One region of the Streptomyces nigra genome, then DNA from elsewhere that is predicted to be linked to it. Evidence: riboswitches for the same ligand, from Rfam matches in the RefSeq annotation. Region 1 holds a riboswitch; each other region holds the start of a gene.

What was found. A riboswitch is a leader RNA that binds a small molecule or an ion and turns the genes downstream of it on or off. The one in region 1 is predicted to bind cyclic di-AMP.
Region 2: it holds a riboswitch for cyclic di-AMP, as region 1 does, so the genes downstream of both, DC008_RS21315 (C40 family peptidase) here and DC008_RS35865 (C40 family peptidase) in region 1, are expected to answer to the same signal.
Region 3: it holds a riboswitch for cyclic di-AMP, as region 1 does, so the genes downstream of both, DC008_RS04380 (C40 family peptidase) here and DC008_RS35865 (C40 family peptidase) in region 1, are expected to answer to the same signal.

The regions. Positions count from the first base shown of each region.
Region 1 covers NZ_CP029043.1:820,553-826,991, forward strand. Annotated here, with positions in the region: gene paaE (1,2-phenylacetyl-CoA epoxidase subunit PaaE) at 1-818, opposite strand, end outside; gene paaD (1,2-phenylacetyl-CoA epoxidase subunit PaaD) at 818-1,327, opposite strand; gene paaC (1,2-phenylacetyl-CoA epoxidase subunit PaaC) at 1,321-2,148, opposite strand; gene paaB (1,2-phenylacetyl-CoA epoxidase subunit PaaB) at 2,159-2,452, opposite strand; gene paaA (1,2-phenylacetyl-CoA epoxidase subunit PaaA) at 2,449-3,426, opposite strand; cyclic di-AMP (ydaO/yuaA leader) riboswitch at 3,707-3,878, shown strand; gene DC008_RS35865 (C40 family peptidase) at 3,887-5,686, shown strand; gene tgmB (ATP-grasp ribosomal peptide maturase) at 5,748-6,439, opposite strand, start outside.
Region 2 covers NZ_CP029043.1:4,562,558-4,568,996, reverse strand. Annotated here, with positions in the region: gene DC008_RS21325 (M23 family metallopeptidase) at 1-1,325, shown strand, start outside; gene pcrA (DNA helicase PcrA) at 1,453-3,936, opposite strand; cyclic di-AMP (ydaO/yuaA leader) riboswitch at 4,290-4,449, shown strand; gene DC008_RS21315 (C40 family peptidase) at 4,458-5,609, shown strand; gene DC008_RS21310 (MOSC domain-containing protein) at 5,685-6,227, shown strand; gene DC008_RS21305 (tellurite resistance/C4-dicarboxylate transporter family protein) at 6,320-6,439, shown strand, end outside.
Region 3 covers NZ_CP029043.1:948,402-954,840, forward strand. Annotated here, with positions in the region: gene DC008_RS04355 (urease subunit alpha) at 1-39, opposite strand, end outside; gene DC008_RS04360 (urease subunit beta) at 32-343, opposite strand; gene DC008_RS04365 (urease subunit gamma) at 352-654, opposite strand; gene DC008_RS04370 (TetR/AcrR family transcriptional regulator) at 769-1,416, opposite strand; gene DC008_RS04375 (ABC transporter permease) at 1,525-2,541, shown strand; cyclic di-AMP (ydaO/yuaA leader) riboswitch at 3,161-3,358, shown strand; gene DC008_RS04380 (C40 family peptidase) at 3,362-3,835, shown strand; gene DC008_RS04385 (ATP-binding protein) at 3,998-4,459, opposite strand; gene DC008_RS04390 (helix-turn-helix domain-containing protein) at 4,673-5,539, shown strand; partial or broken gene DC008_RS04395 (DUF397 domain-containing protein) at 5,549-5,775, shown strand; gene DC008_RS04400 (8-amino-7-oxononanoate synthase) at 5,830-6,439, opposite strand, start outside.

The DNA.
Region 1 (6,439 bases):
ACGTGCCGCGCCTCGCGCACCGGCTCGTCGTCGGCGTAGAAGAGCTCCTGGTGCACACGCTCGTCCGGGACGCCGAGGCCGGCCAGCACCCGCTGCGCGTCCCGCACCATGCCGTGCGGCCCGCACAGCCACCAGTGGTCGGCCGTGTGCACGTCGACCAGTGCCTCGACGAGCGTGGCGAGGCGTTCGGCGTCGATGCGCCCGGACAGCACCTCGGCCTCGCGCGGCTCGCGGGAGAGCACATGGGCGAGCTGGAACCGCGCCGGGTACAGGTCCTTCAGATCGGCCAGCTCGTCGGCGAACATCACCGTGTCCGTGCGGCGGTTGCCGTAGAGGAGGGTGACCGTCGAACGGGGGTCGGCGGCCAGGACGGACTCCGCGATGGACACCATCGGGGTGATGCCGGAACCCGCCGCGATCAGCACATGGTGGCCGGGGGTGCCGAGGTCGGGGGTGAAGGCGCCGGTGGGGGCCATCACCTCGACGACGTCGCCGGGTTGTACGTCGTGGACCAGCCAGGACGAGAACAGCCCGCCGGGCACGACCCGTACGCCGATGCGCGGACGCGCGCCGACGGGCGAGCAGATCGAGTACGACCGCCGCTCGTCGCGCCCGTCGATCTCGCGGCGCAGCGTCAGCGACTGACCGGGCGCGAACGCGAACTCCTCGGCCAGCCCGTCCGGGATGTCGAAGCTGACGGCGACCGCGTCGGAGCACAGCGGCTGCACGGCGGCGACCTGCAGCTTGTGGAAGGCCGGACGGCGGCGGGCGCGCGGGCCGGGCGCGGCGGCCGTCTGTGCTTCCCTGAGGCCTTCCATCAGATCTCCTTGACGTACTCGAACGGCTCTTTGCAGGCCCGGCAGCGCCACAGTGCCTTGCAGGACGTGGCGGCGAACCGGGAGGTCTCCTCGGTGTCCGCCGAGCCGCAGCGCGGGCAGGCCACGGCGTGCCGGGTCGGTGACAGCACGAGCGCGACGGGGCCGCCGCGCGGCGCGGGGCCGGGCGGGGCGATGCCGTGCTCGGCGAGCTTGGCGCGGCCGGCCGGGGTGATCCAGTCGCTGGTCCACGGCGGGTCGAGGACGGTGCGGATCTCCACGCGCGGGTATCCGGCGGCGCGCAGACGTGCCGCGACGTCCGCCCGCATCTCGGCCATCGCCGGGCAGCCGGAGTAGGTCGGGGTGAGGCTCGCGACGACCGTGCCGTCCTCGGTGATCTCGACGTCCCGCAGGACGCCCAGGTCGGCGAGGGTGAGCATGGGCAGCTCGGGGTCCGGCACCTGGGCGGCGATGTGCCGGGCGCGCCGGGCGTCGAGGAGCGTCGTCACCATGTCGCCTCCGGGTGCGCGCGGGCGACGCCCTGCAACTCGGCGAGGAGCGGGGCGAGGTGCTCGGTGTGCTCGCCCTCGCGTCCGCAGCCGGGCAGCGGGCGGTACACGGGCATCGGCAGTCCGGCCGCGTCGGTGACCTGCTTGAGGTCGGCGACGACCTCCAGCCGTACGTCGAACGCGGTGAACAGCTCGCCCAGGTAGGGCGCGACCTGCTCCTGGGCACGGCGCATACGGCGGTGGGACTCCTCGGTGCCGTCGCCCAGGCGCACCGCCCACTCGGCGGCGTACTGCCGGTGGTAGCGCAGTTCCTTGGCGCCCTTGGTGGCGATCGCCGAGAGCACGGGGTCCGGGTGGGACGCCAGCCGCTCGAAGTGCGCGAGCCGCCAGCTGGACAGCACCAGCAGCCGGACGATCGTGAACGCGAAGTCGCCGTTGGGCAGTTCGGCCAGGCGGACGTTGCGGAAGTCGGCCGCGTCACGGAAGTAGGCGTACGCGTCCTCGTCGCGACCGGTGCCGTCGGTCTGGCCGGCGCGGGAGTAGAGCAGCCGGGCCTGGCCGAGCAGGTCGAGGCCGATGTTGGCGAGCGCGACCTCCTCCTCCAGCTCGGGGGCGCGGGTGACCCACTCCCCCAGGCGCTGCGCCGAGACGAGCGCGTCGTCGCCGAGGGCGACGCACAGGGCGGCCAGGGCGGCGGCGTCGACGTCGTGCGGCACGGTGGTGTCGACGCCGTGCAGCGGGTCCTCGAAGCCGGTGCCGTAGGCCCAGCGGGTGTCGTCCTCGTGTCCCTCGGCGAGGGTCAGATAGACGTGGTCGTCACTCATGCCCTCTCCTTCAGATGTGGGGGACGTCGTCGGGGATGTCGTAGAAGGTCGGGTGGCGGTAGACCTTGTCGGCGCTGGGCTCGAAGAACGGGTCCTTCTCGTCGCGCGTGGAGGCGGCGATGTGCTCGGAGCGCACGACCCAGATGCTGACGCCCTCGTTGCGCCGCGTGTACAGATCGCGGGCGTGGGTCAGCGCCATCCGGTCGTCGGCGGCGTGCAGCGAGCCGACGTGGACGTGGTTCAGTCCGCGCTTGCCCCGGACGAACACCTCGTACAGCGGCCAGTCCTGCTTTCCGGTGCTCATGCCACCGCTCCCTTCTCCGCGCGGGCGGCCTGCTTGGCCGCGTGGGCGGTGGCCGCCTCCCGCACCCAGGCGCCCTCTTCGTGGGCGCTCCTGCGTTGTTCCATCCGCTGTGCGTTGCACGGGCCGTCACCCTTGATGACCCGCATCAGCTCGTCCCAGTCGGGCGTGCCGAAGTCGTGGTGGCCGCGCTCGGCGTTCCAGCGCAGCTCCGGGTCGGGCAGGGTGACGCCGAGCTTCTCGGCCTGCGGGACCGTCATGTCGACGAAGCGCCGGCGCAGCTCGTCGTTGCTGTGCCGCTTGATCTTCCAGGCCATCGAGCGGGCCGAGTTGGGCGAGGAGTCGTCGGGCGGGCCGAACATCATCAGGGAGGGCCACCACCAGCGGTTCACCGCGTCCTGGACCATCTCACGCTGGGCGTCGGTGCCGCGCATCATCGTCATCAGCAGCTCGTAGCCCTGCCGCTGGTGGAACGACTCCTCCTTGCAGATCCGCACCATCGCGCGCGCGTACGGCCCGTAGGAGCTGCGGCACAGCGGTACCTGATTGCAGATCGCGGCGCCGTCCACGAACCAGCCGATCACGCCGACGTCGGCGAAGCTCATCGTGGGGTAGTTGAAGATCGAGGAGTACTTCTGGCGACCCTCGATCAGCCGCTCGGTCAGGTCGGCGCGGTCGGCGCCCAGGGTCTCGGCCGCCGAGTACAGGTACAGACCGTGTCCGGCCTCGTCCTGCACCTTGGCGAAGAGGATCGCCTTGCGGCGCAGCGAGGGCGCCTTGGTGATCCACTCCCCCTCCGGCTGCATGCCGATGATCTCCGAGTGGGCGTGCTGCGCGATCTGCCGGATCAGCGTGTTGCGGTAGCCGTCCGGCATCCAGTCCCGCGGCTCGATGCGCTGGTCGCGCGCGATCGTCGCGTCGAAGTGCTCCTCAAGCGGCCCTTGTGGGGGCGCCTCGGCGGAGTGTGAGGTCGTCATCGCTCCCGCTTCCCAACCGACCATTCGTTCGGTACCAGTGTGACGTGTTTCGGAGGGCTGGGCAAGACCTCGTCCGGGCGGCGGAGGGGATCGCGAGCGCCGCCACCCTCCGTATTCACGCAGGTACATGGCGCGGCGACGGCGGCCGGCCGCCGTCACAAGCGTCGAAGGTCACAAAAACGTATCGGACATTTCACACGTCAATCTTCACTGCAGGCACACAAGTTGGCTAAGTTACCGCCCAGGACGCGCGTTGAACTCCGGCGATCCCCGCCGGGACGTGCGACCTCCGCCGAGTCGGCGCGCCCTTCGGGGCCGCGGAGCCGAGGACCCAACCGAATCATGGGGTGAATCGACCCGAGGCCGTGACGGGCCGGGTCGTAGGGCACACCTTCCGACGCGAAACGCCCGAACCCGTCAGCTAACTCGGTAGGCGGAGTACGGAAGGAGCACGTCGCCCATGGCGCCGGAACGCACCGGCATGCGCAACTCCGCGCTCGCCTCGGCAGCAGCCCTCACCTCGGTGGCCCTGTTCGGCCAGTCGACCGGCGCCGCCCAGGCGGACGAGGGGCCGAGCCGCGAGGAGGTCAGCCGGCGGGTCAGTTCGCTCTACGACCGGGCCGAGACCGACACGGGGACCTTCAACGCCACCCGCGCCTCGTCCACAGGACCGCGCAAGCGCGCGGGCGGTCCGGCGGCCTCCGGACGCGACGGTGACCGCGGCCGTGGCGCCGCCCCGCTCGACGACGTGGCCCGGCAGTGGTTCGACGTCGCCCGGTCCAAGCTCGGTCCGACGATGCCGGCCACCCTGCCGAAGGACCGGATGCCGGAACGGCCCGCCGCCCCGGCGCGGGGTGCGCGCCCGTCGGGCGGGGGTGAAGGGGCGCGCGAGATATCGGGGCGTACGGCTCTGGAGCTGCCTGCTGGATCGGGTGCCCCTGTCGCCGAGTTGACGTCCGGTGCCTCGCGTTCGGCGGCTGTCGGTGAGCTGACGGCGGGGCCTGTGGCGGCTCTGCCCGCGGGGGGTGAGGCGGGGGGCGCGCTCGCACTGCCTGCGGCGCCCGTCGCACCTGCCGTGCAGAGTGAGGTCGATCAGCGGGCCTCCCTGCGTACGACCAAGGAGCGCAGCCAGCGGAAGTTGTCGCAGGCGCGTGAGTTGCTGTCGGCGTACACCGGGCGGTCCTTGGCGGCGATCGAGGCGCCGGCGGCCGCCGTCCCTGCTGCTGCCGCTGCGCCTGCTTCTGCGCAGAACCAGTGGGACGCCCTGGAGGCGCAGAGCCCCGCCGATCTGACGACGGTTCCACCGGGGTCGACGGCTTGGGCGGGGCAGCCCTCGGAGACTTCGGCCGCCTCGGCTGCCTATCTCACGGCAACTCCTGTCGCCGGGTCGGAGTTGGGTGCCTCTCAGGGGTACGGCGTGCCTGACGCGGGCTTCTCCGCGACTGCGGCCGGTCAGACGGGGAGCTTCCCGGCTGTCGACCAGACCGGCGGCTTCCCGGCGGTCGACCAGACCGGGAGCTTCCCTGTGGTCGACCGGACCGCTGGGTTCCCGATGGTGGACCAGACCGGCGGCTTCCCGGCGGTCGACCGGACCGGGAGCTTCCCTGTGGTCGACCAGACCGCTGGGTTCCCGATGGTGGACCAGACCGGCGGCTTCCCGGCGGTCGACCGGACCGGGAGCTTCCCTGTGGTCGACCGGACCGCTGGGTTCCCGATGGTGGACCAGTCCGGGAGCTTCCCGATGGTCTCGCAGACCGGGAGTTTCCCGGCTGTCGGTCAGACCGGTAGCTTCCCCGCCGTGGACCAGAGCGGCAGCTATCCGGCGGTCGCGCAGACGGGTGGCTTCCCGGCCGTGGACCAGACCGGCAGCTATCCGGCGGTCGCTCCGACCCCTGCGGCCCCGCAGGACAGCCGGGCCCTGCGGGCCCTGGAGTTCGCCCGGGTTCAGATCGGCAAGCCCTGTGTCTGGGGCACGACGGGACCGAACACCTACGACGGCCCCGGCCTCACCCAGGCCGCCTGGAAGGCCGCCGGTATCGCGCTCCCCCGCACCGCCCAGGAGCAGGCCACCGCCGGTCAGGGCGTGGCGCTCACGGACCTGGAGCCCGGCGACCTGGTCCTGTACCACGCCGGTCACGTCGGCATCTGTTCCGGCAACGGCATGATGATCCACGCCCCCGGCCCCGGCACGGTCATCCGCGAGGAGTCCATCCACTACGCCGGCGAGGACGCGATCCACAGCGCGATCCGGCCCGCGTGAGACGACCGCACCCCCGACGCCGTGGTGTGTCGGGGGTGCGGTCGTGGGTGGTCGTAAGGGCTCAGGGGCGCCCGATGCCGGCTTCCTTGCCGCGCCGGTCCGGGCGGCGCTGCAGCGCCAGCCAGTGGGCGACCGCGGCCGCGATCGGCTGCCCGGTCTCCAGCTCGACGAAGCCGAACTGACCCCCCTGGTTGCACTCCAGGAACCACCAGATGCCGTCCTCGTCCTCCGCGAAGTCGAAGGCGGCGTACGCCAGTCCGGCCAGGGTGACGTACTCCTGCACCGACTTGCCGATCCGGTCGGGCACCGGGACCGGTTCCCACGGATGCCCGGTGTCGCCGTACCGGCCGTCGATCTGGTCGGGTTCGGCGGTCTTGCGTGCGGCGAACAGTCCGGTGCCGACGCAGGTCAGCCGGATGTCCGCCCGCTTGGGGACGTACCGCTGGAGCAGGGCCGGCCCGGCCGCGACGGCGGAGAAGTCCGCGTCGGGGCCGATCAGCGTGGTGGGCAGGGCCAGCGGCGGCTCGCCGGGCGGCGGTCCGGAGGCGGACTTCACGACGACCTCTTTGTGCTGCTCGACGAAAGCGCGCGCCAGCCGCGGTGCCGTGGTGAACACCGTGGGCGGTACGGCGAATCCGCTGAGGTGGGCGAGTCTGAGCTGCCAGGGCTTGAGCCGTGCCTGGTCGGCGTTGCGGGGATGGTTCATCCACCGTGCGGCGGCGGAGTGCAGCATGCCGTACAGCGCCTGCCGGG
Region 2 (6,439 bases), 3.7 Mb from region 1:
CCGCGCACTACGACACCTACGCGGGCGAACAGCACGGCGAGCAGCACACCGCCTACGGCACCGGCGCGTACGACACGAACGCCTGGACCGCCGAGCACGAGCGCCTCGACTTCGTCCCGCAGCAGGCCAACGGCCATGACGTGTCGGGGCAGTGGGACGCGCAGGCCTGGCAGCAGCCCGACCAGTCCGGTGCCGCCCCGGCCGACCCCACCCAGCAGTGGGAGTGGGGCACGCAGAACTTCGACACCGGCGCGTACGACGCCACGCAGTGGAACTCCGACGGCGGTTCCGCGCAGGCGACCGACGCGTACGACACGTCAGCAGAATCCTTCGACCAGCAGGCCACCGCGCACTTCGAGCAGGCCGAGCACACCTCCTACGACCAGTCCGCGTCCTACGACGAGCACTCCGCGTACCAGGACCAGTACGAGGACCAGACGCCGTACGAGGACGAGGCGCGCTACGACGGAACCGACCAGGAGGCCGCCGAGGCGACCTCGACCGGTCAACTCCCGGTCGTGGAGCCCCTCCTGGACGACCAGGAGGAGATCACCCCGGCTCCCGCGCCGCGCGCCGCCTCCCGCGGTGGGGCGCGCTCCCGCCGCCGTACGCCTCCCAAGCGCTCCGCGCTGTTGACGATCGCGGTGCCGTCGGCGTGTGTCATGGGTGTGGCGGGTATCGCCGCCGCGTCCGTCGGTGACCTCACCGACGACAAGGAGCCCCGCACGCTGGCGTCCGAGGGCGAGGCGGTGAAGCCGTCCGCCGCGAACAACAAGCTGGACAGCCAGCTCGAGAGCCTCTCCGCCGGCGCCGACGACTTCGCGGACCGGGCCAGCCGCACGCAGGAGCGCATCGACCTCAAGGCGCAGAAGGCCGCCGAGAAGCGGAAGGCCGCCGAGGAGGCGGCCCGCAAGGAGCGGCTGCGCCCGAAGTTCGCGGTCCCCGTCGCCCAGCACGGCCTCAGCGCCTACTACGGCCAGTCCGGCATCAACTGGATGTCGGTCCACTCGGGCATCGACTTCCCGGTCTCGTACGGCACCACGGTGCTGGCCGCGACCGACGGCACGGTCCGCACCCAGTGGAACAGCGCCTACGGCAACATGATGATCGTGACCGCGAAGGACGGCACGGAGACGTGGTACTGCCACCTCTCCACCTACCGGGTCGCCTCCGGTACGACCGTCAAGGCCGGTGACCCCATCGCGTACTCCGGGAACTCCGGCAACTCCACGGGTCCGCACCTGCACTTCGAGGTCCGGCCCGGCGGGGGTTCGGCGATAGACCCGCTGTCCTGGCTGCGCAGCCACGGCCTCGACCCGTCGTAGAGCCCCAGCCCCCTACCCGCGCCGCATCCGGAACGCCCGGCCCCCGTCCGTCCGACGGGGGCCGTCTCATGTCCGCAGCTGAGCAGCTGAGCCGCCGGCGAGGAGCCGCAGCCCCGCCGGCGAGGCGCTACAGCTTCTCCACCGGCGCGTACCGCAGCAGCAGCCGCTTCGGCTTGACGTCGCCGAAGTCGATCGTCGCCTCGGCGTTCGCGCCCGTGCCCTTCACCGCCATCACCGTGCCGAGCCCGAACTGGTCGTGGGTGACCCGGTCCCCCACCGCCAGCTGCACGACAGGCTTCTCCGAGGTGCGGCGCGTCGCGAAGCCGGACGCGCCCGACGCCGAGGAGCGCGAGCGGGACGAGGACAGCGACGCCGCCACACCGCCGGCCGGACCGGACGACAGCGGCGAACTCCCGCCCGTCCGCTTCCAGTCCACGTGCATGGCCGGGATCTCCTCCAGGAACCGGGAGGGCGGGTTGTACGACGGCTGGCCCCAGGCGCTGCGCATCGCGGAGCGCGTCAGATACAGCCGCTCCCGCGCCCGCGTGATGCCGACGTACGCGAGCCGCCGCTCCTCCTCCAGCTCCTTGGTCTCGCCGAGGGCGCGCATGTGCGGGAACACGCCGTCCTCCATGCCGGTGAGGAAGACGACCGGGAACTCCAGGCCCTTGGCGGTGTGGAGGGTCATCAGGGTGATGACCCCGGAGCCGTCCTCCTCCTCGTCCGGGATCTGGTCGGAGTCGGCGACAAGCGCGACCCGCTCCAGGAAGGCGGCGAGCCCGCCGGACTCCTCGCCTTCGGCCGACTCCTGCTCGAACTCCAGGGCGACGGCCGCGAGTTCCTGGAGGTTCTCGATGCGGGTCTCGTCCTGCGGGTCGGTGGAGGCCTGCAACTCGGCCAGATAGCCGGTCCGTTCGAGCACGGCCTCCAGGACCGTCGCCGGGCCGGCGCCGGACTCGACGATCGTGCGCAGCTCCTCCATCAGCGTGTTGAACCGCTTGACGGCGTTCGTGGACCGCGCGGCCATGCCGTAGGCCTCGTCGACGCGGCGCAGGGCCTGCGGGAAGCTGATCTTCTCCCGCTGCGACAGGGCGTCGATCATGGCCTCGGCGCGGTCGCCGATGCCCCGCTTGGGGACGTTGAGGATCCGGCGCAGCGGGACGGTGTCCTCGGGGTTGGCGAGGACCCGCAGGTAGGCGAGGACGTCCCGGACCTCCTTGCGCTCGTAGAAGCGCACACCGCCGACGACCTTGTAGGGCAGTCCGACGCGGATGAAGACTTCCTCGAAGACACGGGACTGTGCGTTCGTCCGGTAGAAGACGGCGACGTCGCCGGCCTTGGCCTCGCCCGCGTCGGTGAGACGGTCTATCTCCTCGGCGACGAACTGCGCCTCGTCGTGCTCGGTGTCCGCGACGTAGCCGGTGATGCGTGCGCCGGCGCCCGCGTTGGTCCACAGGTTCTTGGGCCGGCGGGACTCGTTGCGCTCGATGACGGCGTTGGCGGCGCTGAGGATGGTCTGGGTGGAGCGGTAGTTCTGCTCCAGCAGGATCGTCGTCGCGTCCGGGTAGTCCTCCTCGAACTGGAGGATGTTGCGGATGGTGGCGCCGCGGAAGGCGTAGATCGACTGGTCGGCGTCACCCACCACACACAGCTCGGCGGGCGGGACCTCGGCCTCGGGGGGCACGTCGACGGGGTGCTCGGAGGTGCCGACCAGCTCGCGCACCAGCGCGTACTGCGCGTGGTTGGTGTCCTGGTACTCGTCCACCAGCACATGACGGAAGCGGCGGCGGTAGTGCTCGGCGACGTCCGGGAAGGCGCGCAGCAGGTTGACCGTCGTCATGATCAGGTCGTCGAAGTCGAGGGCGTTGGCCTCGCGCAGCCGCGACTGGTAGAGCGCGTACGCCTGGGCGAGGGTCTTCTCGAACCCGTCGGTGGCCTGGGCGGCGAAGTCCTCCTCGTCGATCAGCTCGTTCTTCAGATTGCTGATCTTGGCGCTGAACGACTTGGGCGGGTACCGCTTCGGGTCGAGATCGAGGTCCCGGCACACCAGCGCCATCAGCCGCTTGCTGTCGGCGGCGTCGTAGATCGAGAACGACGACGTGAACCCGAGCTTCTTGCTCTCCCGGCGCAGGATGCGGACGCAGGCGCTGTGGAAGGTCATCACCCACATCGCGTTCGCCCGCGGTCCGACGAGCTGCTCGACGCGCTCCTTCATCTCGCCGGCGGCCTTGTTGGTGAAGGTGATCGCCAGGATCTGGCCCGGATGCACGTTCCGCTCGCCGAGCAGGTACGCGATGCGGTGCGTGAGCACGCGCGTCTTGCCGGACCCGGCACCGGCGACGATGAGCAGCGGGGTGCCGGAGTGGGCGACGGCCGCGCGCTGGTTCTCGTTGAGCCCCTCCAGCAGCGCGGCGGCGTCGAGGGCCGGGCGCGGGGCACCGTCCCGGTAGTACGCGTCACGGTCCGGCGGCACGTCGAACTTCCCGCCGAACAGATCGTCCGGGATCGACTCCGGAGTGTGATCGTCCTCGGGCGGTGGCGGGTGCTCTTCCCCGTGGGCCCGTGGGGCCTGGAGGTCCGCCAGGAAGCTGTCGTCAAAGAGGCTGCTCATCGCTCTCCGAGTCTAGGCGGCCCCACCGACAACCGGCCGCCGTCCCGAGAACATCACACCCTCCGGTCCGCGGCCCGCCTCCACCCGCGATCACCCGGTGACCGTCCGAAGTCACCCCATCACGCCACACACCGACCTGGATCAATCCCCAGTACCGGCGCACCACACACAAAGAGGGTGAATGGTCGCCAACGCGGACCGATCATCCGTCGGAGCGTCCTCGACCCACTCCCCTGACCGAAGGTCACGAAAATGTATCGGGCATATCGCACATCAACCTTCACAGCGGCCACACCAGTTGGCTACCGTGCCGGGCAGGCCGTACGACCCCCACCGGCGATCGACGCCGGGCCGCACGGCCTCCGCCGAGTCCGGTTCATCCGGAGCCGGGGACCCACCGAACCCGGGGTGAATCGGCCCGACTTCCCGTCCAGGGAACGGCCGTAGGGCAACCCTTCCGAACCACCCGCCCGAACCCGACAGCTAACTCGGTAGGCGGAGCACGGAAGGAGTCGCCTCCCTTGGCGTCGCACCGCAAGTCGCGTCCCTCCGGTACGCGCGTGGCAGGCATACGGACCCCCGCGCTGGCCACCGCGGCCCTCACGTCCGTGGCCCTGCTGTCCCAGACCGCTCAGGCGAGCCCGTCCTCCGACGACCGGCCGAGCCTCGAGGAGGTCGAGAAGAAGGTCGACGATCTCTACCGCCAGGCGGAGTCGGCCACCGAGAAGTACAACGCGGCCAAGGAGAAGACGACCAAGCAGCGCAAGCGGGTCGACACCCTCCTCGACGACGTCGCCCGGCGCACGCAGAAGCTCAACGACGCGCGCGAGCAGCTGGGCCGCAACGCCGCCGCCCAGTACCGCACCGGCGCCACCGCCCCGGACACCGCGACGTTCCTCCTCGCGGACACCCCTCAGGACTACTTCGACCAGTCCCAGCTGATGGACCGTATGACGGGACGTCAGAAGGAATCGGTCGACGACTACTTCACCCAGCAGTCCGCGACGATGAAGAAGCGGCAGGAGGCCACGCAGAGCCTCGAGACGCTCACCGAGTCGCAGAAGGACCTGCGGACGGCCAAGTCCACCGTCCAGAAGAAGCTCGCGGACGCCCGCCAACTGCTCTCCGAGCTGACCGCGCAGGAGAAGGCCCGCCTCGCCGCGATCGAGAAGCGCAAGCAGGAGGAGGCCGCCCGCAAGGCGGAGGAGCTGGCGCAGCAGCAGGCGGAGGCCGAGCGCAAGCGCGAGGAGGCCGCGCGGCAGCAGGAACAGGAGAGCCAGGAGCAGGGCACCACCGCGCCGGACGCGTCGTACGCCACCAAGGCGCAGAAGGCGCTGTCCTTCGCCCGCACGCAGATCGGCAAGCCGTACGTCTGGGGCGCCACCGGCCCGGACTCCTACGACTGCTCCGGCCTCACCCAGGCCGCGTGGAAGGCCGCCGGGGTCGACATCCCGCGCGTGACCTACGACCAGGTGAACGCCGGCACGACGGTCCCCGTGTCCAGCGCCCAGCCCGGTGACCTGGTCTTCTTCTACGACGACATCACCCACGTGGGCCTCTACATCGGCAACGGCATGATGATCCACGCCCCGAAGCCCGGCACGTACGTGCGCGAGGAGTCGATCTTCTACGACGGCGAGTCGTCGATCCACAGCATCGTCCGTCCGGCCTGACGGACAGCGGACAGCGGACAGCGGACAGCGGCCAGCGGCCAGCGGCCAGCGGCAAAGGGGAGGGGGCCCGTGACCATGACGGGGGTCGTGACGGCGGTCAGCAGGAACGAGGTGTACTCGTTCACGAAGCCGAACCGGGAGAGCATCACGCTCCTCGCCGGCCTGGGCGTCGACGGGGACGTCCACGCCGGGGTGACGGTGAAGCACCGCTCGCGGGTCGCCCAGGACCCCACCCAGCCGAATCTTCGCCAGGTGCACCTCATCCACGAGGAGCTGTTCGGTGAGCTGGCCGAGGCGGGTTTCCGGGTGACGCCCGGCGAGCTCGGCGAGAACGTCACCACACGCGGCCTCGACCTGCTCGCCCTGCCGGTGGGCACGCTGCTGCGCATCGGCGCCGAGGCCGTGGTGGAGGTGACCGGGCTGCGGAACCCGTGCCTGCAGATCGACCACTTCCAGGACGGGCTGCTCAAGCGGGTCGTGGGGCGCGACGAGGCCGGCCGTCTCGTGCGCAAGGCCGGGATCATGGGCGTCGTCGCGGAGGGCGGTGTGGTCCACCCCGGCGACGCGATCGAGGTGGAGCTGCCGGACGGGCCGCATCGGCCGCTGGAGCGCGTCTGACCTCCGGTGGGTTCCGTCGCCCCCGCCGATTCACCCACCCTCCGCGCGCGCCCCCACCCGCGCGCCCGTGCCGCGCTCCTTAGCATCGGCCCATGCCCGCCGCCACACCCGCGTCCGCGTCCCCCCTGCCCCTCTGGTGGTCGCGACGTCCCCCCGCAGCCGGCGCCTCGGTCATGGCGACCGGCATCATCTCGGTGGCCCTGCACGAGACG
Region 3 (6,439 bases), 130 kb from region 1:
GAACAGGTCGGCGTAGGCGGCGCGGGAGATCTCAGGCATCGAGGGCACCTCCGGTCTCCCCGCGCAGTCCGGGCACCACGCGGGCGCCGGCGAGGGGGACGAGTTCGACGTCGACGGGGATGCCGGGCTCGAAGCGCACGGCGGTGCCGGCGGCGACGTTCAGCCGCTTGCCGCGGGCCGCGGCGCGGTCGAAGCGCAGGCCGGGGTTGGCCTCGGCGAAGTGGTAGTGGGAGCCGACCTGGACGGGCCGGTCGGCGGCGTTGAGGACGGTCAGCCGGGTGATCTCGCGGCCCTCGTTGTATGCGATCGGGCCCTCGGCGAACAGGACTTCTCCGGGTGTCATGGCCGCCCTCAGACGATCGGGTCGTGGACGGTGACGAGCTTGGTCCCGTCGGGGAACGTCGCCTCGACCTGGACGTCGTGGATCATCTCGGGGATGCCCTCCATGACGTCGTCCCTGGTGAGCAGGGTCCGGCCGGAGGACATCAGCTCGGCGACCGTACGGCCGTCGCGAGCGCCTTCCAGGATGTGCGCCGTGATGAGGGCGACGGCCTCGGGGTGGTTCAGCCGGAGCCCGCGGGCCCGGCGCCTCTCGGCGACGTCGGCCGCCACATGGATGAGCAGCCTCTCCTGCTCGTGCGGGGTCAGTTGCACGGCGTCCCACCTCACAGTCCTCGCTCCGGACCTGCGGGGTCCGGTGGCCGACGCCCTCGGGCGAGGGCCCGACGACGTGGGTCGGCAGGCTAGTTGGACCGCGTTTCGGGCGCGTTAACCCCGCGCGGGGCCGGAGGGGGCGGCGTCGTCGTACCGCATGCTCATCAGGGCGCGCAGACCCTGCTGCAGGACGTCCACGGGCGCGGGCCCGAACAGGGACTGCTGGGCGATGAAGCCGAGCACGGAGGCGATCATCGTGCGGGCGACATGGTCCGGGTCCACGTCCGTCCGCATCAGCCCGGCCTCCTGGTAGCCCTCGACGATCCGGGCCCAGGCGGCGCGCACCGAGCCGTAGCCCTCGCGCAGGATGGCCGCGAGCTCGTCGTTGCGCAGGGTCTCCGTCCACACCTGGACGACGAGCCGGGGGAAGGCGGGCTTGCCGTCGACGACCAGGGACTCCCGGGCGGCGAGCGTGTGGCCGAGGACATAGGCGACGAGCTCGTCCGGCGGTGGGGGCGGGCTCTGCCGGGCGGCCTCCTCGAACGCCGCGCGGACCGAGCCGAGCACCTCGGCGACGATCGCGCCGATCAGCTCCTCCTTGCCCTTGAAGTACCGGTAGACGGCCCCCGCCGAGAGGTCGACCTCCTTCAGCACGTCCTGCATCGAGGTGGCGTGGAAGCCGTTGCGGGCGAAGCAGAGGGCGGCGCCGTCGAGGATCTGGCGGCGGCGTGCGTCGAGGTGTTCCTGGGATACGCGGGCCATGCCCTCAAGCTAAAACGAACATTCCTTCTTGACAAGCATCGACATCGGGGAGCACGGTGGACTCACCAAAAACGAACGATCCTTCTTTTTGAGATCACGGGAGATCCCATGTCCTCGCCGTCCGCCACACCGCCCAGGAAGCCCGCACCCCGGCGCCTGGTCGCGGTGGTCGTGCTCGTCCCCGTACTGGCCGCCCTCGCCCTGTGGGCGTTCGCCTGGCCGGCCGCCCGCACCGCGCCGCGCGACCTCCCGCTCGGCGTGGCGGGGCCCGCCGCGGCCGTGACGCAGGTGGAGCGACAGCTGTCCGCCCACGACGGCGCGTTCGACGTGCACCGCTACGCCGACGAGCCGGCCGCCCGCGAGGCCATCGAGGACCGGGACGTGTACGGCGCGGTCGTGGTGACACCCCAGGGGCCGAAGCTGCTGACCGCGTCCGCCGCGAGCCCGGCCGTGGCCCAGCTGCTGCAGCAGGCGGTGGCCGGACAGGCGGCCGCCGAGGGGACGCAGGTGGAGACCGTCGACGTGGTGCCCGCACCCGAGGAGGACCCGCGCGGGGCGGCCCTGAACTCCAGCGTGCTGCCGCTCGCCCTCGCGGGCCTGGCGGCGGGGGCCGCCGTCACCCTGCTGGGGCTGCGCGGTCTGGGCGCCGCGGGCGCTCTCGCGGGCGTCGCAGCCCTGATCGGCCTGATCGCCGCCGCGCTGGCGCACAGCTGGCTGGGTGTGATCACCGGTGACTGGTGGGCGGAGGCCGGGGTGTTCGCGCTGATGACCCTCGCCGTGAGCGCCGCCGTCGCCGGGCTCGCCGCCCTCCTCGGACCGGCCGGCGTCGGCCTGATGGCCGCCACCGTCATGCTGATCGGCAACCCGTTCTCCGGGGCGGCGTCGGCGCCCCGGATGCTGCCGGAGCCGGTCGGCACCATCGGCCAGTGGCTGCCGCCGGGCGCGGGCACGACCCTGCTGCGGTCGGTGTCCTTCTTCGACGGCGCCGCGGCGGTCGGCCCCGCCCTCACCCTGACCTGGTGGGCCGCCGTCGGCCTCGGCGCGGTCCTCCTCGGAGACCGCCTCAAGGCCGACGGCACCAGCCCGGAGCCGACCACCGCCCGGGAACCGGCCACCGCCGCCTGACCCGGCCCCGCGAACCGGCCGTGCGCCCCCGCTGTAGCGGACGGGGGCGCACGGCCTCGGCGTCTCCGGCGGCCGTGACCACGCGAACGGCCGTACGTCCCGGTTCCGGCGGACGAGTTGATCGGCCGTCACCCCGGGGCGCGCCGGCGCTGACGCGGCGTCGGGCGGGACGGGACCGTGCGTACGGGCGCTGGAGCGTGCGCCGCGCGTCCCGGACGGGCGGCGCCGCACGGCTCGTGCCACGCCGGTGGCGCGCTCCGACAGTTGACGGCGCCACAGCCGCGTCCCGGGCACGCCGCCCGGCTCGGAACGTCCGCCGACGCGCCGAAACGGACCGAATGGCGTACCCCCCATCGGCGTATTCCGCACTCCGTCCACGCGCTCGTACGGCTTGCGTCAGGGACGGGACGCACAGCCCGGGTTGAGCCTTCCGCCGCTGGTCCGGGGCTCGTCGGGTATCCGGCGACGACCTCGAACGCAGTAGCGTCCACCCGAACGGGTGAGTGGTGAGTAACACCACAAATCCCCGGTTCCGTTGGGATTTTCGTTCTTCCGTGCGCCAAGATCCCTGACTGACGACAAGACCCCGCCGCAGCGGCGGGGCGATCCGGGCGGACGCCGAGTCCTGCCGCCGCCCGGATGACCGGTCGACAGGAGTGGATCGGCAGGAGTGGAGGACCCGAGCAAGACGGGTCGCCGGTACGGACGTTCGTTCGAACCGAGCAACCCTTGGGGTGAAGCCGCGACATTGCGGCCGGGCAACTTCGCCAGCCCGAATCCGACAGGTCATCCTTCACAGGCGGCTGACGAAGGGTTGCGCATGACTGCGCTCAATCGTGTCCCGTCGCTCATGGCCAGGGCCGGTACGGCCTCGGCCCTCACTCTCGCCGCGGTGGGCGGCTCGATCGTGACGCCCGGTCTCGCCTCGGAGGCGCAGGCCGCCACGCCGGCGACGAAGGCACTTCAGATCGCGGCCTCGAAGAAGGGCTCCCCGTACAAGTGGGGCGCCACGGGGCCGAACCGGTTCGACTGCTCCGGGCTCACGCTGTACTCGTTCAAGAAGGCCGGCAAGAAGCTGCCGCGCACGGCGGCCCAGCAGTACAACAAGACCCGCCACATCTCCGCCTCGAACCGCAAGGCGGGGGACCTGGTCTTCTTCCACTCGGGGTCGTACGTCTACCACGTGGGCATCTACGCGGGTAAGGGCAAGATCTGGCACTCCCCCAAGAGCGGTGACGTGGTCCGGCTGCAGAAGATCTGGACCAGGAGCGTCTGGTACGGCCGGGTCAAGTGACCCTCGTGGGGGCGCCGACGGCGCCCCCACCCCCGCCGGCGCCCTCCCGGGGCGCGGAGGGCGTCCGGCACGGGCCGGGCACTCCGGCGCCTCCGGGGCCTCCCGGGGCCGACGGGGGCGGAGCGGGCCGCATGGCGCCCGGTGCGGCGCCACGCGGCGCTTCTAGGGGGTGTCCTGCGGCGTCGCGACCGTGACCGGCGAGGCCGGTACGGTCCACGGCAGCTCGATGGAGACCGTCTTGCCGCCCTCACGGGTCGGCCACACCCGGAGCCGGCCGCCGCACTCGGCGGTCAGCCAGCGAATGATCACCATGCCCCGGCCGTTGTCCTGCTGGACGGCGGCCGGAAGCCGTTTGGGGAACCGGGGATGACTGTCGGTCACCCCGATGCGCAGCTGCTCGTCACGGTCGAGCTCGAGGTCCACCGTGAAGGTGGGCGACTGCCCCAGGGTGTGCTGTACCGCGTTCGTGGTGAGTTCGGAGACGATGAGCCGGATGGTGTCCGCCGTGTCCGTGTCCGACGGCAGTCCCCACTCGGCGAGTGTGGTGACCACATAGGACCGGGCCGCGGAGACCGAGGCGGGATCGCTCGGCAGAGTGACGGATGCTTCCAGATGGTCTGCCATGGCGACGTCGTCCCTTTCCCACGGGACCGCAGTCCGACACGGAGCGGAGGGTTCGAGTACGGTCCCGGACTGGTGCTTCGCCGCCAGACTGCCATCACCGCGGCGGTCACGGGTGGCGATCCGCCAAGATATGCATATATCTGTCGCTCGAAGCGGTGAACTCTGCGACGGCAGACCGTATTTGGGCGGCCCGGTCGGAGTAAGGAGTTGCCCATGCAGCACGGCCCGGCGGTACGCCGCCGGAAACTGGGCGCGGAACTGCGTGCGTTACGCACCGGGACCGGGCTCACCAGTGGGGAGGCGGCCCGCCTGGTGGGCTGGCACCAGTCCAAGGTGAGCCGTATCGAGACCGGTGCCAGCGGGGTGAAACCGGCCGATGTGCGCTTACTGCTCGACGCCTACGGTGTCCGGGACGCGCGGCTCCGGGAGGTGCTGCTGGCGCTGGCCGGCTCCGACGGCGCCGGGCGGCACCACTGGTGGCACGCCTACCGCGGGGTCCTGCCGCCGGCGTACCGGGATTTCATCAGTCTGGAGTCCCAGGCCCGCGCGATGCGCACGCTGGAGACGTCCGTGGTGCCCGGCCTGTTGCAGACGCCCGAGTACGCGCGGGCGGTGACCCGGGCGGCGACCGGCGGGACGGACGACGGCACCGACGACCGGATCGACGCGTTGGTCGCGGTGCGGCTGGCCAGGCAGGAGGTGCTGCGGGCCGATCCGCCGCTGCGGTTCAGCGCGGTGCTGGACGAGGCGGTGCTGCGCCGGGAGGTCGGAGGCCCCGAGGTGATGCGGCGCCAGCTGGAGCGGCTGGTGGAGGCGGCGCGGCTGCCCCAAGTCACCCTGCAGGTGCTGCCGTTCACGGCCGGTGAGCATGTCGGCGTCACCGGGCCTTTCGTTATCTTCTCATTTTCGAGCACTTCTGATCTGGACGTGGTTGTTCTCGACCACTTGACGAGTAGCCTCTATCTCGAACGGAAAGAAGACCTCCAGGCCTACACGGAGGCCTTCGACACCCTTCGGCTCCACGCCCTTTCGCCCGAGGAATCGCTGGATCACATCGCCGCGATAGGTGGCGGCGCGTAAGGAGGCACCATGACCGCACTGCCTCGGAACCTCAGGTCGAGCACCGAACTCCCGGACGCACGATGGCTGCGCAGCAGTTACAGCACCGGGGCGAACAACTGCGTCGAGACGGCCCGGCCGCACGCGGGCCCCTGGACCGGCCTGCTGGCCGTGCGCGACTCCAAGGATCCGGCCGGCCCCGCGCTGCTCTTCTCCCCGAGAGCTGGGCGGGCTTCACGGCCGCACTCCAGTCCTGACCATTTCTGATCGTTTCTGCCCGTCCCGGTTCCGCCCGGCCGTGTCACGCCGACTCATGGTCGTGTCGTACCGATGACCTGTACAGCGCGTTCGATCTGCCCCTCGGAGAGGTCCGCGCGGGCGGTCAGCCGCAGCCGTGAGACGCCGTCCGGCACGGAAGGCGGACGGAAGCAGCCCACGGCGAGACCCGCCGCACGGCAGTCGGCGGCCCACCGCACGGCCCCCTCCGGGGACGGCGCCCGCACGGAGACGACCGCGGCGTCCGGACGCACCGCTTCCAGACCCGCGGCCGTCAGCCGGGTGTGCAGTTCGCCCGCCACCGCGCGGGCCCGCGCGGCCCGTTCGGGCTCCCGGTCCAGCAGCCGCAGCGCCGCCAGGGCCGCGCCCGCCGCCGCCGGGGCGAGACCGGTGTCGAAGATGAACGTCCGCGCCGCGTTGACCAGATGGTCGATCACCCGGGCGGGCCCCAGCACGGCACCGCCCTGGCTGCCGAGCGACTTGGAGAGCGTGACGGTCGCGACGACGTCCGGCGCGCCCGCGAGCCCCGCCGCGTACGGGGCACCCCGGCCGCCGTCGCCGAGGACGCCGAGACCGTGCGCGTCGTCCACGACCAGCCCGGCGCCGTGCTCCCGGCACACATCGGCGTAGGCGGCCAGCGGGGCG